3 regions of the Clostridium thermarum genome follow, and region 2 is predicted to be linked to each of the others. Evidence: predicted binding sites of a transcription regulator. Region 2 holds the regulator's gene; each other region holds the start of a gene.
What was found. Region 2 encodes Rex, which represses fermentation and respiration genes when NADH is low (regulators of the CRP and FNR family bind a similar motif). Its sites were predicted from a motif close to ATTGTTAANNNNTTAACAAT; they were not measured.

Region 1 (7,954 bases), 790 kb from region 2:
AGGAAGAAGGAAATATCGCCGAAGCTTATAATACTTTCTCCGTATTATTTGCTGGGTCTGCAGTTAAGAGCTGCAGGACTGTCTCAATAAATTACCCGGTTTATTGAGTTGTGCTATCTCATTTGGGAATGGTAGGGGTACTAGGCAGCTGTGCGTTTTGCGGCCTGAGGACATCCTCAGGTCTTTTTTTGTATTTTAAAAGATGCCCCCAAATGGTAAGTTAGCTTTATATTTAAGGGATTTATAAAAATTATATTATTTTTCAAGGGGGAAATTAATTATGAGAAAAAAATTATCATTATTAATCGCAGCGTCATTATCAGCTATTATGCTGCTTTCTGGTTGTACAGCTAAAGGGGGCAGTTCTAAGGGAACCTTTAAGGTAGGTATGGAAGCTGGATATGCTCCTTTTAACTGGACTCAAATGAATGAGTCCAACGGTGGGGTAAAAATTCAAGGAAGTTCAGATTATGCCGGAGGATACGACGTTGAGATAGCTAAGAAAATAGCAGATAGCTTAGGTAAGGAACTTGTAATTGTAAAGACTGAATGGGAGGGACTGATTCCAGCTCTTACTTCAGGTAAAATAGATGCCATCATTGCAGGTATGTCACCGACAGAAAAGCGTAAAGAGGCTATTGACTTTTCAGATAACTATTATACTTCAGACTTGGTAATGGTAGTTAAGAAGGGCGGAAAGTATGATGGAGCTACTTCTATTCAGGATTTCAGCGGAGCAAAAATTACTGCACAATTGAATACCTTCCACTACACAGTTATAGATCAGATTAAGGGTGTGGATAAGCAAACAGCCATGGATAATTTTCCTGCAATGAGAGTTGCGTTAGAGTCCGGTAAGATTGATGGTTACGTATCAGAGCGTCCTGAAGGCGTTAGTGCAGAAGCAGCAAACAGTAACTTTAAAATGATAGAGTTTACAACTGGGTTTGAGACTTCACCTGAAGATACGGCTATAGCAGTAGGACTTAAAAAAGGCAGCGACTTAACAGAGAAAATCAATGAAGCCTTAGCAAACATATCAGAGGATGAACGTAAGCAGATTATGGATAATGCTATTAAGAATCAGCCAGCAAATGAGTAATTATTCTTTAAAACCGGGTGCATATAACGGCACTCGGTTTATAAATTGAAGGGGGAAAATACAAATATGTCCTTAGATTCCATTATAAAAATAGTCATGAAATATTGGCCAATGTTCCTGCGGGGAGCTGGCACAACACTATTAATATCTATTATTGGTACTGTTATAGGTTCTATAATTGGGTTGATAATAGGGATTATCCGTACAGTTCCAGTGCCGGAACGAGGTCCCAGAAGATATGCTTTTAACGTGATAAATGCAATTCTTTCAGTTTATGTAGAAGTATTCCGTGGTACACCTATGATTGTCCAGGCCATGGTGATCTACTATGGATCTATGCAGGCCTTTGATATAGATATGAATCCATTAGTTGCCGGAATCTTCATAGTATCTATCAATACCGGTGCCTATATGTCAGAAATTGTCCGGGGCGGTATAATATCCATCGATAAAGGCCAGTTTGAAGCAGCACAGGCCATTGGAATGAGTCATATTCAAACAATGGCTAATGTGGTATTGCCGCAGGTAATCAGAAATATATTACCGGCTACCGGTAATGAGTTTGTAATAAATATAAAGGATACTTCTGTGCTAAACGTAATTTCAGTAACTGAATTGTACTTCCAATCAAAGTCTGTTTCTGGAATTAACTTTGCCTACTTTGACACTTTCTTTGTTACTTCGGTGATTTATTTTGTTATGACCTTTACAGTTACAAGAATTCTTCGCTATGTTGAAAAGAAAATGGACGGGCCTGATAATTATATAATGTATGCTAATCAAATGCAGGTAGAGACCCCGGAACTTGCCCTTCAAAGAACAAAAGGCAAGCAAGACCTTAAGTACTAAGCAAAGGAGGAGAAAGCATGGAAAAAATAATTGATATTCAACATTTAAGTAAATCCTTTGGAAGTCATGAAGTTCTAAAAGATATTGATTTTTCAGTCAGCAAAGGAGAAGTAGTGTGTATTATCGGCTCCTCCGGTTCAGGCAAATCAACCCTTCTTCGCTGTATTAACCTATTGGAAAAGCCCAGTGGAGGTCAAATAATTTATAAGGGTGAAAATATATTAGATGATAAGCACGATATACGAGCCTACAGAACAAAGCTAGGCATGGTTTTTCAGCAGTTTAATTTGTTCAATAATCATGATGTACTAAACAACTGTATGGTTGGACAAATAAAAGTTTTAAGACGTACAAAAGAGGAAGCGGAAAAAGTGGCTATGAAGTATTTGAAAGTAGTTGGAATGGAGCAATACATTCATGCCAAGCCAAAGCAGCTATCCGGCGGTCAAAAACAGCGTGTGGCTATAGCACGAGCCCTGTCAATGGAACCGGATGTTATGCTTTTTGATGAACCAACCTCAGCCCTAGACCCGGAAATGGTGGGAGAGGTTTTAAAGGTTATGAAGGAACTTGCTGAGTCCGGACTGACAATGCTCATTGTCACCCATGAGATGGGATTTGCCAAAGAAGTTTCTGACCGCGTGGTATTTATGGACAAAGGTGTTATTGCAGAAGAAGGAACACCGGAGCAAATTTTCAATAATCCTACTCAGGAACGTACAAGAGAATTCCTCAAGCGTACCTTAAAATAATAGAATCAAGGGCCAAGCAGGCTGATAGTTAAAATCCCTCTGAAACTTTATTTGTTTCAGAGGGATTTTAACTTTCTTAGGATCAGTTTAAGTAAGGATTAAAATCCGTTGGGTTACTTCTTAAGTTCCTTTGTTCCGGTTACTTTGCTAGTATCATCCATCTTAAAAGTGGATTGAGCTTCTTCGGAGGCAAAGAATACATTTCCTTCCACGGTTGCATCTACTAATTGGAAGTTTTTAGCTGAAACATATAAGTCGCCTTTGAAGGTTCCGCTTTGAATTCTGGCATTAGGACTGTTTATTGTAAGCTTTGGTGCAGTCAAAGTAAACCTGTTAGTTACTTCTCTATTTTCATTTTGAGTGTATAATGCTATCTTTCGCTGAATAATATCATTACCAGCATCGTCCTTTTTACCGTTTTTAAATTCACCATCCAGTACTAGTTCCTTATCGAAGGTTAAATCTTTCAATGTTGCTATGATCCATGTTCCGGTGTTGCTTATTGCCTTTTCGAAGGCGGCTTCATCATTTACAATTGAAGCGGTGGTGGTAACGTCCGGAGTTGTTTCCGGTGGTGTGGTTTGTGGAGGAGTTGTTTCCTGTTGTTTGCTTGGTTCTGTCTGCTTTCCTCCGCAGCCTACGCCCAATATCAGTGAACTTAAAATTGTGAAGGTAAGTAGTAGCGCTTTAAATTTCATATGAATTCCTCCTTTTAAACGACTTTTTCCATTAATTTATTATTGCTTTTTAATACTTAATGATGAATTTACTTTATGACAATATTGTTTGGAGATAGAAGGTGAAATATTCTGCTTTTATATATTTTTTTACTGAAAGATATTTTGTTGCAATGATAACGATTACTAATTAAAAAACATTGTTGACAAAAAATAACCTGATATGCTTCAATAATATTAAAAAGTTACTAAATGTAATAGTGTAATAATATCAAGGCTGGCTAGGGAACAGTTCTATACTTCAAGAAAAATAGCATAATAATTCACTGTTTTATTTTTAAAATTTTCATCATATGTATTGACAGGCCGTAAAAAGTATTGTAATATAAAATTGTTAAATTATTAACAATATAAAAATATATCTCAAATGTGAATATAATATTATATAAATAAATTTGAGTAAAACTACATTGAATTATTACATAAATGACGAAAGATGGGAATAAACTCAATCAAACAATAAAATATGGTAAAAAAATTTTAAAACAAAATGTTAAAATAATAACATATTTGTTCCATGAATAAAATCTTTTTTGTTAAACATAATAAAATTACCTATAGCTTTTAAAAAAATAATATATTTTTAAAGGAGGAATCAATATGAAGGTTACAAATAAGGAAGAGCTAAAAATTAAAATAGAACAGGTTAGAGAGGCTCAAAAGAAATATGCTTCCTATACTCAGGAGCAAGTCGATGAAATATTCCGTCAAGCTGCCATGGCGGCTACTAACGCAAGAATAAGACTGGCCAAGCTGGCAACAGAAGAAACCGGTATGGGAATAGTAGAAGACAAGGTTATAAAGAATCACTTTGCTTCAGAATATATATACAATAAATATAAGGATGACAAGACTTGCGGTGTTATTGAGAGGGATGATTCCTTTGGCATAGTTAAGGTTGCAGAACCTATAGGGGTAGTTGCTGCTGTAGTTCCTACCACAAATCCTACTTCCACAGCTATATTTAAAGCCTTAATTTCACTAAAGACAAGAAATGGTGTTATTTTCTCCCCCCATCCAAGGGCTAAAAAGGCCACTATAGAAGCAGCTAAAATTGTACTTGACGCTGCAGTTAAGGCTGGTGCACCTGAAAATATCATAGGTTGGATCGATGAGCCTTCAGTAGAATTATCAGCAATGGTTATGCGGGAATGCGATATAACTCTTGCTACCGGTGGACCAGGTATGGTTAAGGCAGCTTACTCTTCAGGAAAACCTGCTATAGGGGTTGGGGCAGGAAATACACCTGCCATAATAGACGAAACTGCTCACATCAAGATGGCAGTAAACTCAATCCTGCTTTCAAAGACCTTTGATAATGGGGTTATATGTGCATCTGAACAATCTGTGCTGATTATAGATTCTGTATATGATGAGGTTATGACAGAGTTTGCAGAAAGGGGAGCCTATATATTAAAGGGGGAAGAAATTGATAAAGTTAGAAAAATAATTTTGAAAGACGGTGCCCTAAATGCAGATATAGTAGGTCAATCTGCTTACAAAATTGCAAAGCTAGCCGGTGTGGAAGTACCGGAAACTGCTAAGGTGCTTATTGGTGAAGTGGAATCCATTGAACCTGAGGAACCCTTCTCCCATGAGAAACTGTCACCCATACTTGCAGTATACAGAGTTAAAGATTTTGACGAGGCGCTTTATAAGGCTGCAAAGCTCGTTGAATATGGCGGCTTTGGACATACTTCCGTTTTATATACAGATCAAGTAAGATCAAGAAAGAGGATCGAGAAGTTTGGTGCAACCATGAAAACAGGCAGAACCATTGTAAACATGCCTTCTTCCCAAGGTGCCATAGGAGACCTTTACAATTTCAAATTGGCTCCATCCCTAACCTTAGGCTGCGGATCCTGGGGCGGTAACTCTGTGTCAGAAAATGTAGGAGTTAAACATCTGTTAAACGTAAAGAGTGTGGCTGAGAGGAGAGAGAATATGCTGTGGTTCAGAGTTCCGGAAAAAATATACTTTAAATATGGCTGTCTTGGAGTTGCTCTTAGAGAACTTAAGGACATGAATAAAAAGAAGGCCTTTATTGTTACAGACAAAGTACTTTATGAATTGGGCTTTGTAAATAAGGTTACCGATATCCTAGATGAACAGGGAATTGACTTTAAAATCTTCTTTGACGTAGAGCCAGACCCAACCTTGGCTACAGCAAAGAAGGGCGCAGCTGAGATGATGAGCTTTAAGCCGGATACTATCATTGCAGTTGGTGGTGGTTCCCCAATGGATGCTGCAAAAATTATGTGGGTAATGTATGAACATCCTGAGGTAAGATTTGAAGACCTAGCCATGAGATTTATGGATATCAGGAAGAGAGTATATAACTTCCCTAAGATGGGAGAAAAGGCTACCATGGTTTGTATACCAACTTCAGCGGGTACCGGATCAGAAGTTACACCTTTTGCGGTTATCACTGATGAAAAGACAGGTGTTAAGTATCCTCTTGCAGACTATGAATTAACTCCTGATATGGCTATAGTGGATGCTGAGTTAATGATGCAGATGCCAAAGGGACTTACTGCAGCTTCGGGTATAGACGCATTGACCCATGCCTTAGAGGCTTATGTATCTGTACTGGCTTCAGAATATACCAATGGATTAGCCCTGGAAGCTATCAGATTGATATTTAAGTATCTGCCAATAGCCTATGCTGAAGGTCCAACAAATGTTAAGGCCCGTGAGAAGATGGCGCATGCTTCAACTATAGCTGGTATGGCCTTTGCCAATGCCTTCCTTGGAGTATGTCACTCAATGGCTCATAAGCTTGGTGCTATACACCATATACCTCATGGAGTGGCTAACGGGATACTAATTAATGAGGTTATAAGATTTAATGCAGTGGATAATCCAAGAAAGCAGGCCGCTTTCCCACAATACAAGTATCCAAACGCAAAATGGAGATATGGAAGAATTGCTGATTATCTTGGCCTAGGCGGTAACACTGATGAAGAAAAAATCGAATTACTGATAAAGGCTATTGATGAATTAAAGGCTAAAGTAGATATTCCAAAGTCAATTCATGAAGCAGGAGTAAGCCAGATGAAGTTCTATGCTACCCTAGACGAAATGTCTGAACAGGCCTTTGATGATCAATGTACCGGTGCAAACCCAAGATATCCATTAATAAGTGAAATAAAGCAAATGTATATAAATGCTTATGGAGAAATCCAAAAGCAGGAATAAATATTTAGCAGGCTGTCTCACCATGGAAGGAGTACTTCCGGGTGAGGCAGCCTTGTTTTGTTAGTACGATGTCATTTATAGCGGTGGTATGTTGATTGTACCGGTACATTTGCAATATTAATAAAGATACGTATAATAAAAATATGATTTCGAAATCAAATTAAATTTTACATAAGTTCTATATATTGGGGGGTAAAATATGCAGGATGCAAATTTGAATGGACACATTAGAAACATAGTCATCACTGCCTTAATGGCAGCGGTAGTTTTTGTTGCTACCTATACAATAAAAATTAATACCTTTAATGGCTACGTTCACTTAGGTGATAGTATGGTGCTGGTAGCAGCCATGCTCCTTGGAAAGAAAAAAGGAGCAGCAGCTTCTGCTATAGGTATGACTATAGCAGACCTATTGTATTCTCCCATTTGGGCAGTGGCAACATTTATAATTAAGGGCCTAATGGCCTATATAGCAGCTTCTATAGCTTTAAGAAAGGGCTGTGAGGGTAATGTATTGTGGAATAACCTGGTAGCCTTTATTGCAGCAGGCCTGTGGATGATAATAGCGTACTTTGTAGCCGGGGCCTTTATCATCAGCCTCATCACCGGAGCAGAAGCGAGCTTGGGGGCAGGCTTTATAGCTTCCGCTAAGGACATACCGGGAAACATTGGCCAGGCGGTGGCGGGGATTATTATTGCCCTTCCGCTAAGTGCAACCTTAAGGAAGGCACTAAAGCTGGAGGGAGTAAGATAATACTATTATGATTTTTCGGAGAGAAGCGGAGAAAAAATCCTCCACAATTACTTACTGCTTATTACTGATAATTAAAACTGCGTTGGTACGCAGTTTTAATTTTTTTTTGGAAATCGTGATATGGGTAAAGTAGTTGTATAGTTGAGATAGCACTTCAATACTTCATTTCTTACTTAACAGCTTTTCTTTTATTGATTATGAAGTATCTGCCTCCTTAAATTTTTAAGTTTTCTTGTCTTATACCCATTAGACGAGACAGAAAAAGTTTCCGCTCCATAAATAGTTTAAAAATTTTTGACTTTTTTATGGAGCGTTTTATTTTTTATATTCGTCTAATAATTGAAGATTAAATTCTTACTTGCAAGAAAGAAGATTGATATATAGAAATATGTCATGACATAGAAGAGGGGGACCGAACTTTGGGTTTCTTTTTAAAACATAAACAAAAAGACAATAAAACTGCAGAAATTGAGAGAATGATAGATACGTATGGCAATGACGTGCTGCGGACAGCCTACATGTACCTCAAGGACACACAGAAAGCAGAGGATGCTTTTCAGGA
Region 2 (7,954 bases):
ACATCACCATTGATTTTAACTTCCTGTACATAGGTAACCTGAGGAATATTTAAATGCTCAGCAATTTCCGGACCAACCTGTGCAGTATCTCCGTCTATTGCTTGTCTTCCTGCGAAGATTATATCGTAGTCTAACTTTCTCAGTGCTCCTGCCAAGGCTTCTGAGGTAGCTAAAGTATCTGATCCTCCAAAGGCTCTGTCAGTTATTAATATTGCTTCATCTGCACCCATAGACAGTGCTTCTCTTAGAGCATTTTGTGCCTGTGGTGGTCCCATGCTTATTACAGTTACTTTAGCACCGTAGTTGTCTTTTAATACTAGGGCTTCTTCCAAGGCATGCTTGTCTTCGGGATTTATAATTGAAGGTACTCCTTCTCTGATAAGGGTTCCAGTCTTAGGATCTATCTTAACTGCTGTAGTATCTGGTACTTGCTTTAAACATACAACTATATTCATCTAACTCTTCCTCCTATGAATCTTATTTAAAAATGTTACCTGCTATAACCATCTTCTGAACCTGTGATGTTCCTTCATAGATTTCAGTGATCTTAGCATCTCTCATCATTCTTTCTACCGGATATTCCTTAGTGTAACCATATCCACCAAAGGCCTGAACCGCTTTAGTTGTAACTTCCATTGCTACTTCTGATGCAAATAGCTTAGCTCTTGCAGCGTCCACGGAGTATGGAAGTCCGTTGTCCTTTAACCATGCAGCCTTGTAAACAAGCATCCTAGCCGCTTCTATCTTAACTTCCAACTCTGCCATCATCCACTGTAAGCCCTGGAAGGCTGCTAATGGCTTACCGAATTGCTTTCTTTCCTTCATGTAGTTTACTGCTTCTTCAAAAGCACCTTCTGCTATACCTAAAGCCTGAGCTGCTATACCAATTCTTCCTCCGTCAAGAGTTTTCATTGCTATGGCAAAGCCCTTACCTTCTTGTCCAATCAAGTTTTCCTTTGGCACTATGCAGTTTTCCATGATCAATTCTGTTGTAGAGGAAGCTCTGATACCAAGCTTGTTTTCTTTCTTTCCGATGGAGAAGCCTGGGAAGCTCTTCTCAACTATGAAGGCTGATATGCCTTTTGTTCCCTTACTTCTGTCAGTCATGGCGAATATTATGAAAGTATCAGCAACACCCCCGTTTGTTATAAACACCTTGCTGCCATTTAATATATAGTGATCTCCATCTAATACTGCAACAGTCTGTTGTCCGGCTGCATCTGTTCCTGCATTAGGTTCAGTTAAGCCGAAGGCACCCAATTTTCTTCCGCTGGCAAGGTCAGGTAAATATTTAGCTTTTTGAGCCGGAGTTCCAAAAGCATCTATAACTGATGCACAAAGAGAAACGTGAGCTGAAAGTATAACTCCTGTAGTTGCACATACCTTGGATAATTCTTCAACAGCTAGTATATAGGAAAGGCTGTCTCCACCTGCTCCTTCAAATTCTGTTTTAAAAGGTATTCCAAAGAAGCCGAGCTTGGCCATTTTCTTTACATTTTCCATGGGGAATTCTTCTGTTTCATCAATTTCAGCGGCTATTGGCTTAACTTCATTTACGGCAAATTCTCTTACCATTTGTCTAACTAACTCTTGTTCTTTTGATAATGTAAAATTCATTTAACATTGACCTCCTTAATTATCAATTACTTTTTCTATTTGTTTTGAAAGCTTTTTTCTCTTTTCTCAACGAAGGCAGTCATTCCTTCCTTTTGGTCAGCTGTAGAGAAACACTCACCAAAGGCTTCAGCTTCGTACATAAGAGCAGTATCCATATCACATTGCATTCCTCTGTTTATTGCAGCCTTTGAAAGTTTTACTGCTATAGGAGCATTGGCAGCAATGGTCTGAGCCATAGCCCTTGCTTCTTCCATTAGCTTTTCACCTTCAACAACTCTGTTTACAAGTCCTATTCTTAAAGCTTCATCTGCCTTAATTATCTTACCGGTATATATTAATTCCTTAGCCATTCCTGTTCCAACAAGTCTAGCTAATCTTTGTGTACCACCAAATCCGGGAGTTATTCCAAGGCCAACTTCTGGTTGTCCAAACTTTGCCTTGTCTGAAGCTAATCTTATGTCACATGCCATTGCCAGTTCACAGCCGCCACCTAGTGCAAAACCACCGATTGCAGCTATAACAGGCTTTTCAAGGTTTTCTAATCTTCTGAACACCTTATTACCTAAAATGGAGAACTTTCTTCCTTCTATAGTATTTAGGTCCTTCATTTCAGTTATATCTGCTCCGGCAACAAAGGCCTTTTCACCAGCTCCGGTCAATATTACAGCGTATATCTCCTCATCATTTTCCAGTTCTGTCACTACATAATCTAACTCTTTTAGCGTTTCTGAATTTAATGCGTTTAAGGCCTTAGGTCTGTTTATTGTCACAACGGCAACTTTTCCTTCTTTTTCAATAATAACATTATTCAGTTCCATAAGAATAATCCCCCTTAGTTTTATTGTTGGAATTGTTAATATTATAACAATCTAAAATAAAAATAATTGAAGCAAAATCCGCTTCAATTATGATTATATACATATATTAGATAATTTACAATAGTTTATGTAGAATTATACACGTCTTTATTAATTTTCTTTAATTGCAAAAGTAAATTCCACCTCTCTAGGTGGTAAGAGTGGATTTTAATTCTACAAATATGAAAGAGTATAGAGAGTGGAATTTAGTAATACAAAATATTATTATATTGATATATGCGTCATTACAGTAATCCTTGCTTGGTAAGGAAGGAGTTTTTCATTATGGCTAAATTCAAACACTTTACGTTAGAGGAAAGAGTCTCTATTGAAATAATGCTTAAAGCCTCCCTTTCTTTCAAAGCAATAGCCCGAGAGCTTGATCGAGATTGTACAACCATTTCCAAAGAGGTTAAAAATCATATCATGTACAAGCGAACAGGTTCTTACGGTAGACCTTTTAACAACTGTATTCATCGTTTAACTTGCAACCATACATATCTATGTGAGAAATCACATTGTAGAATTCGACGCTGTCGCTTTTGTTCAGATTGTTCAAAATTCTGTTCTGATTACAAAGCATATACTTGTCACTTACTCTCTAAGCCACCTTATGTGTGCAATGGATGTGCTAGCCTTACAAAATGTACTCTGGAGAAAGCAATCTATAATGCTTCCTATGCCCATGATGAATATGTACTTCGTCGTTCTGAGTCACGAAGCGGCATAACTATTTCTGAGGACGAGATTAAACGTCTTGATAAAATCATAACCCCACTCATTCAAAGAGGTCAATCTATACACCATATCTGCGTTAATAACAGAGACCTTATCATGCATAGTGAAAAATCAATCTACAACTATATTGATTACAATCTTTTCTCCACAAAAAATATTGACCTTCCAAGAAAAGTTGTTTATCGTCCAAGAAAAAAGCTTAAAAATCATTTTAAAGTGGATAAGTCCTACAGAATTGGACGCACATATCAGGATTTTCTTGAATTCATGAAGGAAAATCCTGATACTCCAGTAGTTGAAATGGATTCTGTTGAAGGTACTAAAGGTGGTAAGGTGTTGCTCACTATCCATTTCGTTGATTCTCAGTTTATGCTTGCTTTTATTAGGGATGCAAACACTTCACGTTCCGTCATAGATATTTTCGAAAATCTTTATTTGGAACTGGGGCCTGACACTTTTCTAAAACTATTTCCTGTCATTCTAACTGACAACGGCAGTGAGTTTACAAATCCAAAGGCTATCGAGTTTGATAGGCAGGGAAACCGCATAACACGCATCTTCTACTGCGACCCTTCAGCGCCATATCAGAAAGGTGCTGCAGAAAACAACCATGAATTGATCCGGAGAATTGTTCCTAAAGGCCAGAGCTTCAACTCATTTCAACAGAAGGATATCTCATTGATGATGAGTCACATTAATTCTTATTCAAGAAAAAAGCTGAATGACCAGTCTCCATACTCGGTATTCAGCTTCCTTTACGGCGCTAAAACGCTCGCAAAGTTGGATTCAGAACTCATCAAACCAAATGAGATTATCATGAATCCGAGTTTATTAAAATATTAACCTACTCAAGCAGGGATTACCGCTGGCGCTTAAGTTAAAACTTTTTCAATGGGTGGAATTTACCTTTGCAAAAAAAACGGAAAATATTCACCCTTTGTTTGCTATACCCAAAATCAGCTGAAATCTGCTTGAGCTACTTAAATTATACCTCATTTTTGTCTAAAATAAGCAAAAAATTACTCTTATAACCAAAAATCTTATCTAGTATCGATTTTACGGTGGAAGTTAATTCTACAAAGTGGAAGTTAACTTTTCAATTCACCCTTTATTAATTTTTTTAAAATTTGCGTTAATAGTTTAACATGCCGACAATTTTTATTCTGATTCTTTCTCGTTCAATAAGTAGGTTAAGGTCAACAAGCTTTCACTTAAATGAACATTCTCCACTATTACATTTTCTGGAGTATTAAGATCAACCGGTGCAAAGTTCCATATTCCCTTTACTCCATTGGCTACAAGCATATCACATACTTTTTGTGCATTTATTCTTGGAACACAAATTATTCCTATGTCTATGGGATTACTTTTCAGAAAGTCCTGCATACTATCGATATCATGTATTTCTACATCTCTAATTCTCAAGCCGATAAGCTTCGGATTAGCATCAAAGATTGCCTGGAGTTTAAAACCTAAGGTTGAAAACCTGGTATAGTTTGCAATGGCCTGACCTATGTTTCCTGCACCTATGATTACAGTCTTATACTCTTTAGTTAGTCCTAGGATCCCGCTTATTTGATTATATAGTTCCTTAACGTTATAACCATAGCCTTGCTGACCAAAATCTCCAAAACAGTTCAAGTCCTGTCTGATTTGCGATGCAGTAAAACCTATCTTTTCACTTAAGTCCTTGGATGAAATTCTATCAACGTCATTATTTAACATTTCACGAAGATATCTGTGATACTTTGGCAGTCTCTTTATCACCGCCATTGAAATATTCTTTTTTCTTTCCATAACACACCTCTTTACATATAGGATAGAATAGAATAGTATATTTAACTTTGTTATAATTTTCATTATTGGAAATATACTTATAGAACAATGCAATAATTTTTCCTACCAAATTATTATCATACAAAAACACCTATAAAGTCAAGGCTAGACGCAAAGTTTACATACTATTCATTATGACCTTTTGTATCGAATAATTACATTATTCATTAGTAAATAATTATAAAGTTGTTAAACTCACTTATTAATATTATAATTATAAAGGGTTTTATACCCTGTAATCGTATGTGAAAAAATATCCTAAAGGAATGATAGATAAATGATAGTAATGAGTTGTAAAAATATACACAAGAGTTACGGTGTAGACGTAATACTGGAGGACATAACCTTTAACATAAACGAAGGTGATAAGGTTGGTCTTATAGGAGCTAACGGAGCCGGTAAGTCCACCTTATTCAAAATATTGACAGGGCAGCTGTCACAGGACAGCGGAGAGGTCTATATAGACAAGGGAAAGACCATTGGCTACTTGTCTCAGCATCTCTCTTTGGACAGTACCAGTACAATTTATGAAGAAGCTCTAAAGGTTTTTCAAGATTTGATTAATTTAGAGAAAAAGATGGCTGACTTAGAAGAAAAGTTAAATGAACCTTATGATGCTTCCAAAGAAGATTATCACAATAGAATAATAAGGGAATACACCACCACTTGCGAACTTTTAGAAAAAAGAGGCGGCTATACTTATAAGGGCGAGGTTCACCGTGTACTTACAGGTTTAGGCTTTACCGAGGAAGACTTTTCAAAGAACATAAATATTCTAAGCGGAGGCCAAAAGACAAGGGCTGCTCTTTGCAAGCTACTGCTTACAAAACCAGATATAATTTTGCTGGATGAACCTACGAACCATTTGGATTTAAACGCCATAGAGTGGTTGGAAGATTATCTTAAAGCCTACAAAGGAACCATAGTGGTCATATCCCATGACAGATTCTTTTTGGACTCTGTAACCAATGCAACTTTTGAACTGCTCCGCGGCAAGATGAAATGCTATAATGCCAGCTATACAAAGTTTATTGAGCTGCGTAAGAAGGATTACGAGGTCCAGTTAAAGGCTTATAAGCTCCAGCAGGCTGAAATAAAAAGACAAGAAGAAATTATCGAGCGTTATCGGTCTTATAACCGTGAAAAGAGTATAAAGGCTGCAGAAAGCCGTGAAAAACAATTGGCAAGAATGGAGCGAATTGATGCTACTGTTACCGATGAAAGAGGTGCAAAGATTTCCTTTGAAGCCATGATAAAGAGCGGCAATGATGTTTTACATGCGGAAAGGCTGTCTAAAAGCTATGGGGATAAAACCTTGTTTACCAATGTGGCTTTTGATATAAAGCGTGGAGACAAAACTGCTTTAATCGGTGAAAACGGAAGGGGAAAAACTACTTTATTTAAAATAATTTTAGATAAGGTTAAACCCGATACCGGTTTTGTCTATACCGGCAAAAATGTTCAACCTGGCTACTATGATCAGGAGCAATCTGACCTTCATGAAGATAAGACTGTAATAGATGAAGTTTGGGATGAGTTCCCCAATATGACCACCACAGAGCTCAGAAATGCTCTGGCAGCCTTCTTATTTACCGGAGATGATGTGTTCAAGATTATTTCTACCCTAAGCGGCGGTGAAAAATGCAGAATAAATCTGTTAAAGCTTATGCTTTCCAAGAACAATCTGCTGCTGTTGGATGAGCCCACTAATCACTTAGACATCATGTCCCGTGAAGCCCTGGAGGACGCCCTCATAGATTATGATGGTACCTTGATAGTAATATCCCATGACAGATATTTTCTGAATAAAGTTATAAACAAAATATATGAGCTTAATATAGACGGAATCAAGGAATACCTGGGCAACTATAACTACTATGTAGAAAAGAAAAAAAACACCCGCCATTTTGAAGAACTTGAGCAGTTGGAAGGCGGTATGACAAAGACCAAGCTTCAGGAAGAAAGAAGGAAAAAGAAGGACTTGGAGAAGGCTCAAAAAGAACAGGCCCAAAGGGTTAAAAATCTTGAAGCCTTCATAGCTAAAAAGGAAGAGAACCTAAGAGAGCTCAATGATAAGCTGTGCCTTGAAGAAGTTTACTCAAATCCTGAGAAGAGTCAGCAAGTTCATAAACAGATCAGTGAACTGGAAAGTGAAATTGAAAAACTGTATGAGGAATGGGAAGAGCTTGTTTAGTTGTTCTCTCTCTCCATATATATAATGCGGTGGCTGCTAACAGCCCCGCATTTTTTATCTTTAGCTTTCTCTTAAAGTAAGCTCTAATTCCTTATACTTTCCGTTTCTATATACCTCTATCTTAACCACATCTCCGGCATTAAGCTTAGACTTTAAGGCATTTATTTCTGCTATAGTCTTTACCTTTTGTCCGTTAAACTTTGTAATGACATCACCGGGACGAAGACCAGCCATTTCTGCTGGACTAAATTCCTGAACACTCTGAATATAGGCCCCTTCAACTAAGTTATTTGCTTTAGCTGTAGCAGCATCTATATCTCTTCCGGATATACCTATCATCAAAATCGGCTTTGATAAGTCCGGAATTTGCTCCTTAACTAGATCAATTGGAATTGCAAAGCCCATTCCGTCTACACTATTTGTACCTGTTGTATCAATCTTAGCTGTATTTATTCCAATTACCTGTCCTCTTGAATTTAAAAGCGGTCCACCACTGTTACCATTGTTTATAGCTGCGTCAGTCTGGATATAAGGTACATTTGAGTCTCCAAGGTTTCTGTTAACGGCACTTATTATACCGCTGGTTACTGATCCCAAGAATTCCTTTCCAAGAGGATTTCCTATAGCAACAACAGTCTCACCAACTTGTAGGCTGGAGGAATTACCAAGTTCAACTACACCGGGCACTTTGATATCTTCTGCAATCTTAACT
Region 3 (7,954 bases), 1.2 Mb from region 2:
AGATTTTCTGGCCCAATTGCAGCGCATTAACAGGACAGTTTTCAACGCACTCCCCGCAGGCTACGCACTTTTCCTTGTCTACTTGGGAAATATAGTTTGAACGAACCATATCTGGGTTAACAAACATCTCCGCGATTCTTAGAGCAAAGCAGGAACATCCGCAACAGTTACATATGGCATGAGTTTTTCCTGGTCCGTCTAAATTCGGTATACTGTGCATCAATCCATTTTCTTCAGCTCTCCTTATGATTTCAAAGGCTTCTTCCCGAGTAATCTCTCGCCCTCTTCCTGTACGGATGTAGTATTCAGCCGCATGTCCCAACTGAATACACATATCCTCCTTCAAGTGACCGCACCCTTCTCCCATGGCTTCTCTTGAAGTACGGCAGGAGCAGTCGGAAACAGAAAATATGGTGTTTTCGTTGAGATATTTAGATACCTCTTCATAGGATGCCCTTCTGGTTTCGCCCTTTATGGACATCTCTATGGGTATAACACGCATAGGGCCGGTTCCCACAGGAAAGATACCTGCAGCTAAAGGTCCCTTCAACTTTCCATATTCATCAAAGGCCTTTGCAAGTTGCGGGTACTTTTTAACATTCTCCCTGTTGTTAACTATCATCTCCATATGGCCGGGAACCCAAATATCATGCCAGTATTTATCAACCCCGTCTATTTTATTTACAAAGGCAGCACCGGCAAGGGCTAATTCCCATAGCAGCCTTTCTGTCTCTTCTACGGATTTTCCGCATAGTAGAGCAATTTCTTCAGCACTTCTTGGAACACGAAACTCAAGACAAAGTCCTACTTCCGCCATCTCTTCCGTAAGAATGGGCTCCAAAACATAATACTCCGGCCGATCCGGCGTAATTTCACCCTTAGTCCCTCGTTTTGTCTTGCTAATTTTATTAGCAAAATCTAACACCTTTTCTTTTACCATACATTGGCCTCCTATTTAAATATTCTTTTTCGGAGTTAATTCTCATTCCAGTTCTTGACTTCGTTGCACACCCACTCTATCCATTGTTCAAAGCCTTCACCAGTTTTAGCAGAGATAGGTATTATCTTGATCTTGGGATTTAACTTTTTTACCCTCTCCTCCACAGCCTTGAAGTCAAAATCGAATATACTTACTGCATCAATTTTATTGATCAGCAAAACATCGACAATGGAGAACATCAGTGGGTATTTCAGAGGCTTATCATCACCCTCCGGTACACTTAAAATCATGGCATTTTTTGATGCGCCGGTATCAAATTCCGCTGGACATACTAAGTTACCTACATTCTCCAGAATGATAAAATCCAAGCCTTCTGGTTTCATCTCTGTGAGGCCTTGCTTGGTCATATCTGCATCAAGATGGCACATGCCCCCGGTATGTAATTGGATTACTTTAGCACCGGTTTGAGCAATCTTATTAGCATCCACATCTGAATCAATGTCTGCTTCCAAAACTCCAATTTTCATTTCATCCTTCAGTGCCTCAATGGTTCTTAAAACTGTTGTGGTTTTCCCGGAACCCGGTGAGGACATTAAATTCAATAAAAAGGTCTTGTTTCTTTTTAGTTCTTCCCTTAGCAAATTAGCTTGCCTATCGTTGTCTTCGAAAATACTTCGCTTAATCTCTAGAACTTTGTAGTCAGACATACCATCAAATCCTCCAATTCATTTAAATTCTTATACTATATAAAAATAAACATTACAGATATGCAATGAAATATGTGAGTTGTCGTCGTGACTTGTGACTTGTGAGGTGCCTGGCACCTCACAAGGGCACCTCCGCAAGGTACCTCCCCCCTAAGAAAGAGCTTTAACTTCCTTATGAGCCCTTAAATCTGTATAAAGCTCGCCAAAATAAGGATTTCTCTTTGTCTTTACTACCTTGTATATCATGTAAATCAGTACTACTATATTGGCTAATAGAGCAGCAAAGCTGAAACCAAAGAGTGGTGCCTCCTTATAAGAGGATGCCACAGCAAAAGCCCCCTGATCTTGGAAGGCCGGAAAGGTCTGCGCAAACATACACCATATAGCCAAAGTTTGTGCACGATGCTGCAGCCATGCTCCCTTTCCTACCGTAAAGGCACAGAGAGTTGGAGCTAGAAGAAGCGCAAAACCGCAGTACCAAGCATGTCCAGGTAAAGCGTTGTATGTATATGCAAAATTCCATAGATCATAGGCTATTATCCAAAACCACAGCATGTCCGGCCAAAGCATATCTTTGCTTCTGTCTTTGGCAGTTTCCTTTCTTAAGCAAATACCCACCCATCCGGTTATAGTTATAATGTTAAGAATACCTGCTATACCGTTCATGAAATTCCAGGAACCTCCAAGAACATACATAGCATCATCAACCAAGATTCCTCCACCCTGATATTGAATCCCGATTTGGAAATCTCGGGCTACTGCCTCCAGTATGTTAATGGCAAGTATCAGCGGCGGGAAAGCTAAGGCCCATTTCTTATCAGCTAATCTAACTTCCTTTCCTGTCTCTTTGTTAGTCCATTTAACATGTCTGATGCACCAGAAGCCTATGCAACCTGCTGTTGAAGAATACACCTTTGCTAAATGAAACCAGTCTGTATACGTTTTCTCTTTTAGCACAGTAAACCACAGTACAGAAAGAACTAATGGTAACACAACAAAACTGAAAAGTCCCACATACTTCCATCGACGAGCCACTTCATTAAAGATAAAAAGCCCTGAAAATACAAGGAGCCATACTCCCCATACGCCTAATGTAGTTGCACCGTCGGCATAATTGAAAATAAACATACTATTCCTCCTTACATCCTTTATTGTAAATTATTAGTGCTCTATATTTATATTGTATAATTTTTCACAATCAATCTGCAATAGACAAAAAAATGAAAGTGTCTAATTTTTACACTTTCATTTTAACGTATGGTTATTAACTTATATCTTCTTTTACAAAGGCCTCCACAGATCTTGGAATACTTCCTGTAATCATAACAAGAAGTCTTTTTAGGATAATCTCAGGCTCCTCTTCCATTCCACTATCTACCCAGTCAATCATGAGTCCATTAAATACATGTACATAAAAATTAACTATGAAGCTTCGGTCCTTGTCCTTTAAATTTACTTGCATTTTTTCAACGCACTCATCAACTACACCCTCCATAAGCCTTCCGGAAAGGTGGGCAATATAGGTTTTAGCTTCCTGCCAATAAGAAGAATAGTACACATGCAGCATCATTTTTGAATTTCTCTTTAAATAATTCATGGTGGCCAAAAAGCCTCCTGCCCAGGTTTCAAAGGTTCTGTTTTGGGCAATCTCCTTTGATAACTCCTGGTGAAATATGAATTTAAAAACATCCATTATATACGTAAAATGATTATAAAAGCTCTGTCTGTTTACGCCGCAGTGTTCACAAAGCGCCTTCACTGTAATCTTATCTATTGCTTTCTTACTTATCAGTTCTTTAAAGGAGTCTATTATGGCAGCTTTTGCATTCTGTTTCATAGGCCCTTCCTTTTACTACAGTATTTCTAAGATTTCAACGGTATACTTCTCGCTGGGAGCATTAACTTCAACCACGTCCCCAGCTCTTTTTCCCATCAAGGCTTTTCCTAAATCAGATTCTATGCTTATAAGCATGTTTTCAGGGTCCGCATCCATAGTAGTCACTAAGGTTACCACATCTTCATCGTCGTATTCTACAAACTTAATACGGGCTTTCTTGTTGATACCCAAAACTGATTGGTCAACCTCATTTTCATCGATTACTGTTGCTGTATTAATCATGTTTAATAAGTACTGTATCCTATTATCATTTTCTCTATAATTGGCACAGGCCTCCTTATATTCCGCATTTTCAGACCTGTCGCCATGAGCCGCCGCTTCTGCCTTTTCTCTGGCTATTTCTGCTCTTTTTACTGTCATTCTATATTCTAATTCTTCTTTTAACTTTCTCATATTTTCTTTCGTCAGTGTGTTGTTCATTTAAGGGTAACCCTCCTTGAGAAATATTATATAATATTATACTAATATTATATAATATTTAGAAAAAGATAAAAGATGTAACATAGCATTAGTTTTTGAATTTCTTCAGGACTTCCATATCTTACACCCCTATAATTTTCATCTGCATATATTTCGCAAAACACTGTAAATTCCCTCATATTTAACTTTTCTCAACCTTAACCTTTTGCAAATGATAGATAAAGTTCAGTACAGGATCTGCCTTTCTTTTTTCCTCTTCTTTTATCTTTTCTAATCTATCAATTATTCCATGAAAATCTGCAAATTGAGACAGATGTTCAGCAGCGCTTCTAAGCTTATCTTCATAACTGAGCTTTTCCCTTCCCGGTATTCTCTCCTGTCTTGGAATATTAAAATCTTTAAAATTACTTCTTATATTTTTTTCATACATATCCTGCACCACCTTTCTATTTTCTTATACTATATTATCGTTGTTTTCAGAAAATTCTTTAATTTCGCACTGTGTGAACCTCTTTGTTTTAATTATGTAATAAAGTCTCACCCAACCAATGAAACTATCTTTGCAGAAATTCAGGTGAGGACCATATTTGAGGAAGCTTGGAGCGAGCTCGATCACGATGTTAGATATCCCTACGATATCGACAATGAGCTATTGAGAAGTTACCTCATCATGTTTAACCGCTTGGCGGGTACTGCCGATGAAATGGGTTCCTTCATTAAGCATCTTGCTGACAATCTTAGAGAGCAGGAGCATAATTATGCAAATCAAATAGATAATATAAAGGTCAGAATAAAGACTTTGACAGGAAATGGCGGAGATATAGATACTATCCTCAATGAACTGGATGTCTTAAAAAGTTCCTTTCTTCTGACTCATCTGCATGGAGGCACCAAATATATTGAATAAAGCTATAGGGGAGTCCAAGACGGCTCCCCTTAAATATATGGCCTCTAAGATATAGGTGTAAGCATCCAAGAAACCACCCACAACTGCAAGCAGCATTCCTGCAAGATATGATTCTGACATTTGAACATTTTTAGTTTTCATTATAGTCCTTCCTTCTAGAGGTATCCTAGGAGCTTAAAGTATTTTTTATTTCAACAATTTGATAAATTCTTCTTCAGGCACTGGCTTACTGACCAAATACCCTTGAAACATGTCGCATTTATGTTTTTTCAAATAATTCAGCTGGCTATGATTCTCTACTCCTTCAGCAATAACATTTAAGCCTAACTGTTTTCCCAGGAGGATAATAATGTTAGTAATATTTTGTGTATCTTCCTCAGACTTTATATCAGAGATAAAGGACCTATCTATTTTAACCAAATTTATTGGCAGGGTCCGTAAATATGTCAGTGAAGAATATCCGCAGCCAAAGTCATCCAGAGCTATCTTTATATTTTTGTCTCTGAGCTTTTTTAACTTTCTGACAGCTAAGTTCATAGATTCTATCAACACTGATTCAGTAATCTCTATCAATATAAGTTCCGGAGCCACACCTACCTTCTCTATGGTCTTTAAGATTAAATCAGTAAACTCCTTTTGGAGCAGTTGATGAGGTGAAATATTGACTGAAACATAAAAATCAGTGTACCCCCTGTCATACATCTTTTTTGCATATTTACATGCATTCTCAAAGACCCACCGCCCTATTTCTATTATAGTTCCATTTTCTTCTGCAATACTAATAAATTTCGCCGGTGAAATCATACCTTCCTTGGGATGTATCCATCTCACCAGGGCTTCACACCCTTTTATTCTTGCATCTGCTACATCAACAATAGGTTGGTAATATAGTTGAAACTCGTTATTCTCTATAGCCTTATGCAAGTCTGCCTCAATTTTAATTTTCTCTATGGCTGCTTCTCCCATCTTGTCATCATAAAAAGAATTATTGCCTCTGCCTGCTTCCTTCGACTTATACATGGCTGTGTCCGCATTTTTTAGGAGCTCGTTAAAATCTGTACCATGATCGGGATAAATTACGGCACCACTACTGTGGGTTATGTGAAATACCTTTCCGTCAATGCAAATAACACTGGCTAAGACCTTATGCAAATATCTTGAAAGTTGCTCTACTTCCTCTTTATCTTTGATGTCTTCCATTAAAACGATAAATTCGTCTCCACCCAGTCTAAAGCTATTGATCTTATTTCTGTTAATTTCTTTAAGCCTCTTGCTTACCTCCACCAGTAGTTTATCTCCTAATGAATGTCCATAAGAATCATTAATGACCTTAAAGTTATCCAAGTCTATGTAGATCATTGAAAATTTTGACTTGCTTTCATTAGCCTTTTTTATCTTTTCATTAATTACTTCTGCCAGCATAATCCTATTAGGGAGACCGGTCACAGGATCATAATAAGCCAAATCATATATTCTCTTTTGCTGCTCTTTGAGTTCTGTTATATCCGTAAGTACTCCAAAGGCCTTGATTGGCTTTCCTCCCTCATCATATTCACATTTTGAATTTGTAACCAGCCACTTGTATGTCCCATCTTTACACTTAACCCTATATTCGAAGGTGTGAACTTCAATATTTTTACCACTTTGCTTTCTAATAGCTTCTCTTACAAGCTCTATATCGCTAGGATGGATAATGTTAAACCACGCCTCTAAGTTCTCCAATTCTCCAGGATTATAACCAAGAATATCATATAGCTTGCCATTAAAATACCACTGGTGGCTGGTCAGATCCATTTCCCAGATGATATCCTTGGTAGCCTCTGCAATTACCCTGTAGCGTTCTTCTCTTTTCTTTAATTCCTCTTGCTTTTTCATTAGTTCCATTACAGTATGTTCTATATCTTTTTCACAAATTTCTGCCATTTCAAACTTTTCCATAATTTACCTCTTAAAGAATAATATGTATTTATTTCTCTGAACCTCTTATCACTTAAATTAAACAACTATCTATTACTCAACAATATATTATTCAACAAAGCTTAATAAATTCCTTTTATGATTCACCGGAAATGTAATGAGTAGTTATGGAGGATTTTTCTTCGTTTAACTACGAAAAATCTTCAATTTAATAATTTTTTAGGCATGTGATAATATAACTATTTACCCAACCAACAGCTTGGGTGGCTCAAAAAAATAAAACTGCGTCACAACGCAGTTTTTATAATATAATTTTGTAGAAAATCAGCTCCGCTGAATTTCATCCATAATTACTCATTATTAATTACTAATTGAATACTATTACCAGCCTTCAAACATTTTCAAAAATCCGAATCCATAGCTTTCATCAACCACGGTACCGGATATGGTAGGATAGAACAGAATAAACAGGGCTACCACCAGCACCATATAGCCATAAATATGGTATCTTCTGCTTTTTTTCTTTTCATATAGATGTGCCGCCATATATACGATGCTCAGTATGATAAAAGGAACTGATGCAAAAAAGTGATATATAAAGGTTATCCTGGAAACCAGTACCCAGGGTAAATAATTTGATAAGCCTCCCAATACTATAAAGAAAGCTACCTTATCCTTCTTCTTCAGTCCAATTATAATCACGGCAATAAAGGCCAAGGAACCTAGCCACCATACAGCCGGATTTCCCATGGCAACTATACTGGACATCTTCCCTGCCGGCAGATAGTCCTTGCCATAATAGTACCACATAGGCCTTAAGATAATAGGCCATTCGTACCATGGCGATGCATAGGGATGGGTAGCCACAAGATCATTATGGTAGCTGAACATACGCACCTGGACCTTAAATACATCAATAAGCCCATGTCCTGGTCCCGGAATCATCATAAATGGAATATAGGAAGCTATATATACTGCAAGGGGTATTACAATAAAGAATAGAACAGCCCAGCCTATTGTTTTGACTGTATGTTTTTTGAAATTAGCTTTTATATTGCTGCAAGCTTCATATTCATCCATATTCTCTGCAGCATTTTCCAGCCTTAAATATTCTACCGCCTTCTTGTATTCAGTATACCTATCATATATTTCCTTAAAAAACAAAA

Region 1: a site for Rex is predicted at 3,771-3,790, ahead of adhE (bifunctional acetaldehyde-CoA/alcohol dehydrogenase). Genes of this name have one in related genera too.
Region 3: a site for Rex is predicted at 2,827-2,846, ahead of FHY60_RS01710 (DUF5692 family protein). Genes of this name have one in related genera too.

What each region holds. Positions count from the first base shown of each region.
Region 1 is NZ_CP040924.1:2,215,869-2,223,822, reverse strand. Features, by position in the region: lysine riboswitch at 1-124, shown strand, start outside; gene FHY60_RS10100 (transporter substrate-binding domain-containing protein) at 281-1,102, shown strand; gene FHY60_RS10095 (amino acid ABC transporter permease) at 1,169-1,951, shown strand; gene FHY60_RS10090 (amino acid ABC transporter ATP-binding protein) at 1,969-2,703, shown strand; gene FHY60_RS10085 (hypothetical protein) at 2,817-3,401, opposite strand; gene adhE (bifunctional acetaldehyde-CoA/alcohol dehydrogenase) at 4,041-6,638, shown strand; gene FHY60_RS10075 (ECF transporter S component) at 6,838-7,392, shown strand; gene FHY60_RS10070 (sigma-70 family RNA polymerase sigma factor) at 7,812-7,954, shown strand, end outside.
Region 2 is NZ_CP040924.1:3,004,816-3,012,769, forward strand. Features, by position in the region: gene FHY60_RS13610 (electron transfer flavoprotein subunit beta/FixA family protein) at 1-455, opposite strand, end outside; gene FHY60_RS13615 (acyl-CoA dehydrogenase) at 478-1,617, opposite strand; gene FHY60_RS13620 (short-chain-enoyl-CoA hydratase) at 1,653-2,435, opposite strand; gene FHY60_RS13625 (IS30 family transposase) at 2,760-4,055, shown strand; gene FHY60_RS13630 (redox-sensing transcriptional repressor Rex) at 4,371-5,009, opposite strand; gene FHY60_RS13635 (ABC-F family ATP-binding cassette domain-containing protein) at 5,326-7,242, shown strand; gene FHY60_RS13640 (S1C family serine protease) at 7,303-7,954, opposite strand, start outside.
Region 3 is NZ_CP040924.1:377,412-385,365, reverse strand. Features, by position in the region: gene FHY60_RS01720 (FAD-dependent oxidoreductase) at 1-940, opposite strand, end outside; gene hypB (hydrogenase nickel incorporation protein HypB) at 976-1,647, opposite strand; gene FHY60_RS01710 (DUF5692 family protein) at 1,798-2,775, opposite strand; gene FHY60_RS01705 (TetR/AcrR family transcriptional regulator) at 2,912-3,484, opposite strand; gene FHY60_RS01700 (GreA/GreB family elongation factor) at 3,500-3,964, opposite strand; gene FHY60_RS18200 (hypothetical protein) at 4,146-4,394, opposite strand; gene FHY60_RS18575 (hypothetical protein) at 4,539-4,871, shown strand; gene FHY60_RS17705 (hypothetical protein) at 4,815-5,012, opposite strand; gene FHY60_RS01685 (putative bifunctional diguanylate cyclase/phosphodiesterase) at 5,058-6,809, opposite strand; gene FHY60_RS01680 (glycosyltransferase family 39 protein) at 7,170-7,954, opposite strand, start outside.